2 regions of the Pedococcus sp. P2_E4 genome follow, and region 2 is predicted to be linked to the other one. Evidence: predicted binding sites of a transcription regulator. Region 2 holds the regulator's gene; the other holds the start of a gene.
What was found. Region 2 encodes HspR, which represses chaperone genes until heat shock. Its sites were predicted from a motif close to AAGTTGAGTCNNNNNGACTCAACTT; they were not measured.
Positions count from the first base shown of each region.

Region 1: AC1DV7_RS11970 (ATP-dependent Clp protease ATP-binding subunit) is a predicted target of HspR. The motif match lies at 1,594-1,618, and genes of this name have one in related genera.

Region 1 is NZ_JBFUEO010000023.1:16,064-18,445, forward strand. It holds gene AC1DV7_RS11970 (ATP-dependent Clp protease ATP-binding subunit) at 1-1,415, opposite strand, end outside; gene AC1DV7_RS11975 (hypothetical protein) at 1,731-2,243, opposite strand; gene paaK (phenylacetate--CoA ligase PaaK) at 2,309-2,382, opposite strand, start outside.
Region 2 is NZ_JBFUEO010000001.1:73,407-75,788, reverse strand. It holds gene AC1DV7_RS00370 (ribonuclease E inhibitor RraB) at 1-34, opposite strand, end outside; gene AC1DV7_RS00365 (hypothetical protein) at 103-555, opposite strand; gene AC1DV7_RS00360 (helix-turn-helix domain-containing protein) at 521-889, opposite strand; gene AC1DV7_RS00355 (helix-turn-helix domain-containing protein) at 1,058-1,321, shown strand; gene AC1DV7_RS00350 (heat shock protein transcriptional repressor HspR) at 1,401-1,856, opposite strand; gene AC1DV7_RS00345 (DnaJ C-terminal domain-containing protein) at 1,862-2,382, opposite strand, start outside.

The DNA of each region.
Region 1 (2,382 bases), on a different contig from region 2:
CCGGACTTCCACTGCGCCTCGCGCTCGGCCTTGGCGGTGAGCAGCTTCTTCTCGTCGTCGCGCAGGCTGGCGGCCTTCTCGAAGTCCTGGCCGTCGATGGCCGACTCCTTCTCGAGGCGCACCGCGGCGATCTTCTCGTCGAACTCACGCAGGTCCGGCGGGGCGGTCATGCGACGGATGCGCAACCGCGCGCCTGCCTCGTCGATGAGGTCGATCGCCTTGTCGGGGAGGAAGCGGTCGTTGATGTAGCGGTCGGCGAGGTTGGCCGCGGAGACGAGGGCGCCGTCGGTGATGGACACCCGGTGGTGCGCCTCGTAGCGGTCGCGCAGGCCCTTGAGGATCTCGATCGCGTGGCTGAGCGTCGGCTCGGCGACCTGGATCGGCTGGAAGCGACGCTCGAGCGCCGAGTCCTTCTCGATGTGCTTGCGGTACTCGTCGAGCGTGGTGGCGCCGATCGTCTGGAGCTCACCGCGGGCCAGCATCGGCTTGAGGATGCTGGCGGCGTCGATCGCGCCCTCGGCGGCACCCGCACCCACGAGGGTGTGGATCTCGTCGATGAACAGGATGATGTCGCCGCGGGTGCGGATCTCCTTGAGGACCTTCTTGAGCCGCTCCTCGAAGTCACCGCGGTAGCGGCTGCCGGCCACGAGCGCGCCGAGGTCGAGGGTGTAGAGCTGCTTATCCTTGAGGGTCTCGGGCACCTCGCCCTTGACGATGTCCTGGGCCAGGCCCTCGACGACGGCGGTCTTGCCGACGCCGGGCTCGCCGATAAGGACGGGGTTGTTCTTGGTGCGGCGGGACAGCACCTGCATGACCCGCTCGATCTCCTTCTCGCGCCCGATGACCGGGTCGAGCTTGCCCTCGCGGGCGGCCTGGGTGAGGTTGCGACCGAACTGGTCGAGGACGAGCGACCCCGCGGGGGTGCCCTCCTGCTGGACCCCGGCGCCGACGCCGGCGCCCGAGCCGCCCTCCTTGCCCTGGTAGCCGGAGATGAGCTGGATGACCTGCTGCCGCACGCGGTTGAGGTCGGCGCCCAGCTTGACGAGGACCTGGGCTGCGACGCCCTCGCCCTCGCGGATGAGGCCGAGCAGGATGTGCTCGGTGCCGATGTAGTTGTGGCCGAGCTGGAGCGCCTCGCGCAGGCTCAGCTCGAGGACCTTCTTCGCACGCGGCGTGAAGGGGATGTGGCCGCTGGGGGCCTGCTGACCCTGGCCGATGATCTCCTGGACCTGCTCGCGGACCGACTCCAGCGAGATGCCGAGGCTCTCGAGAGCCTTGGAGGCGACGCCTTCACCCTCGTGGATGAGGCCGAGCAGGATGTGCTCCGTGCCGATGTAGTTGTGGTTGAGCATGCGCGCTTCTTCCTGCGCGAGCACCACGACCCGACGGGCCCGGTCGGTAAACCGCTCAAACATCTCTTCTGCTCCTGCCTATCGAGATCACCTCGATGCTATCCGTGTTACCTGACCGTGGCGCACGCCTTCTGGCTTCCGATACGAGATCGGGACGAACCGTCCCTGCGGCCAGACCGCCCCGCCTCGCCACGTCAGGTACTCATGCCGCACAACGCGGGGTCCCCACGGCCTGTTCCCCGCCCTGAGCCGAGTCGGCTCATGTTCGCCGTGAGCGGACGCGAGCCGGCCGGACAGGGCCGGACGGGACGGGCCGGACGGGACGGGCCGGACGGGACGGCGGGTATGCCGGGTGGCGACCACCCGGCATACCCGGCCTCAGGCCCCGGGGCCCTTCTTGCGCACCTCGTCGACCTGGGCCATCGCCTCGCGCAGCTCGGCGAGCCAGCTGTCGGAACGTTCGCCGACGAGCTTGACGCACCAGGCGAGGGCGTCGGCGCGCGAGCGCGCGACCCCGGCCTCGACGAGGGTGTCGAGGACCTGGCGCTCGGGCTGGCGCAGCCGGGTCATCACGGGAGCCGCGAGGTGCGTGAAGAGGGTCTCCTCGTCACCGACCCGGACGGCCCACGAGACCTTCTTGCCGCTCAGGTGCTCGAGCTCGCGGGCGATCTCGATGCGGCGCTCGCGGGTCTCCTCGCGGAAGGTCGTGGCCCTGCCCTTGGCGGCCAGGCCGCGCTCGGTGGCGTCGGCGTCGTCGGGCAGGTCGGGGGCGGCGAGGTCGCCGCGGATGATGAGCTCGTCGCGGTCACGGGAGATCTCGACGGGGCCGGTGAACCAGTCCTGCGGGAGGCGGCCGGCCAGCCAGGCCTCGGCAGTGGTGCGCTGTGTCATGCAACGACGATTACATGATTACAGCGCATGCACCAGAGCCGTCCGCTCAGGGCGAAACAGCAGGGCTACGCCTCCTTCGGTCTCCGGTCGCTGATCCGCCTGGCCTTGCCCAGCGAGCGCTCGAGGGCGTGCGGGTCGA
Region 2 (2,382 bases):
CGCGGTCGGGAAAGACCATCAGGTGCTCACTCACGGGCACGAGTATGCCGCCTTGTCGGCCCCTCGGCGTGGGCGCGCCGGGCGGCCGCGTCCCGTGCCTGCCTAGGCCGAGAGCGTCCAGTCCGACCACCGGCACGCGAGGTCCAGTCGCGCGTGGTCAGCCGGACGGATGAGGGACACCCGGAACCGGACCCACCACTCGGGCACCTTCATGTGCCACACGAAGTCGTCCCAGTCGCTGGCGACGGCCAGGCGTTGCTCCATGACCGCGAGGGGCATCGCCCGCCGGGCCGCCTCTCGCTCGACGCTGCGCTCGGTGGCGGACCTGACCCACCCCGAGCACTCGCGGTCGCCTCGCTCGGCGTGGACGAGCTCGTGCCAGAGGCAGCGTCGCTCCTCCTCGAGGCTGCGCCCTGACCGGAGGACGATCGCCCGTCGCCCGTGGTAGTAGCGGGCCGGCTCGGCGATCGGCTGGCGCAGCAGGACGACGTCCCGCATCTGGGCCAGCACCGCCCAGGGGTCAGGAACCCCGGATACGGCGCTCGATGACGTCAAGCCTGCTCCTCATGTCGTCGATGAGCGCGAGGACCTCCTCGTCGCTGACCCCGGACTGGACTCGTGGACCGGGGGCGGTCACGAAGCCGCCATTGTGTGACGACGCACCGACAGGCTCGCCCCGGTCGTCGAGGGCGAGCACGTCGAGCACGGCGGCGCGCTTGACGTCCTGGACGCCGAGGCCGTCCTCGACCCGCTTCCACGTGATCGAGGAGATCCTGGCCTCGCGGGCCGCCTGCTCCTTGCTCCAGCCGTGGGCCAGGCGGGCGCGCTCGACGCGGCGCCCGAGTTGCTTGAGCTGCTCGGGGTTCATGCGACGCATCTTGCCAGTCATATCCAGTCACTTCTAGTCCTGCTCAGTCACACTTTGTCGCCGCTAGCCAGCCTTGCCCTGACCCTTGCGACGACCCGGGGTCGTGGTGACCAAAGACCGACACAGACACCTGCGTCCTCCATGGCTGGGTCCTTGCCTGACTGACAGTTTATGACTAGATTCATGGACATGCCTAGGGGGACACCGCCATCACAGCGGGTGGTCGAGGTGCACGGGTTCGCGCTGCGGGTCATCCGCCAGGCCCGCGGGCGTGGCGTGGCCGACCTGGCTGCGGCGCTCGACGTCGACCGCTCCTACATCACCCACCTCGAGAACGGCAGCAAGTTCCGGGTGAGCCCCGAGCTCTACGCGGCGCTCCTGCACGAGCTGCAGATCGAGGACTACCGCGCCCTGCTGGCCACCGCGCCGATCCGCGAGCAGGCCTCCGCCTGACCAGCAGCCAGCCTGTCGGGCGTCACCCGGGCCATCGCGACGTGCACCCGGCGCGCGCCCGTCCCGCACCGCGCCGCCGTCACTGCGATGAGGGGCGCCAGACGACCAGCGCCTGGTTGCGGGCCACGCGCGGCCTCTGACCGGCCCGCACCGCGATGACGTCGCCGGTCGGCCCGACTGCGAAGACCCTCGAGCCGGAGCGCGACTGCGCCGCCTGGGCACGGGCTTCGCCGAGCTCGTCCGTCAGCTCGCCGACGCGCGCCCGCAGTGCTGCCACCTGGTTCTCGAGCTCGAGGATGCGCTGGATCCCCGAAAGGCTCACGCCCTCCTCCTGAGAGAGCCGCTGCACCTCACGCAGCAGGGCGACGTCGCGGCCGGAGTACCGCCGACCGCCGCCCCGGGTGCGCGACGGGGTGACAAGCCCCAGGCGGTCGTACTGCCGCAGGGTCTGGGCGTGCATCCCGGCGAGCGTCGCCGCCACCGAGATGACGAAGATCGGGTCGTCGTCGTCGGGTTGGAAGCCGAGTCGTGCCATCGGGGTCAGTCCTTCGCCGCGATGAACAGCTCGGCGCGCGGGTCGTGCCCGGCGTCCTGCGCCTTGAGCACCTCGACGGCGGCCTGCGCCTCGTCGGTCAGCCGCTGCGGCACGACGACCGACACCTTGGCCAGCAGGTCACCCGGGGATCCCTTGCGTGGCACCCCACGTCCCTTGACCCGCAGCACGCGCCCGCTCGGCGTTCCGGGCGCGATCCGGACCTTCACCGCCGAGCCGTCGAGGGTCGGCACGGGCACCGTGGCACCCAGCGTGGCCTCGGCGAACGTCACGGGCAGGTCGACGGTGAGGTTGTCGCCGTCGCGGCCGAAGACCGGGTGCTTCTCGACGGCAACCGTCAGCATGAGGTCACCGGCAGGGGCACCGGCCTCGCCGGGCTGGCCCTTGCCCCGGAGCCGGATCTTCTGACCGTCCTTGACGCCCGCGGGGATCCGCGTGGTGATCGTGCCGCTGCCGGTGCTGAGGGTGACGGTGGCCCCCTCCACGGCCTCACGGAAGGACAGGGTCG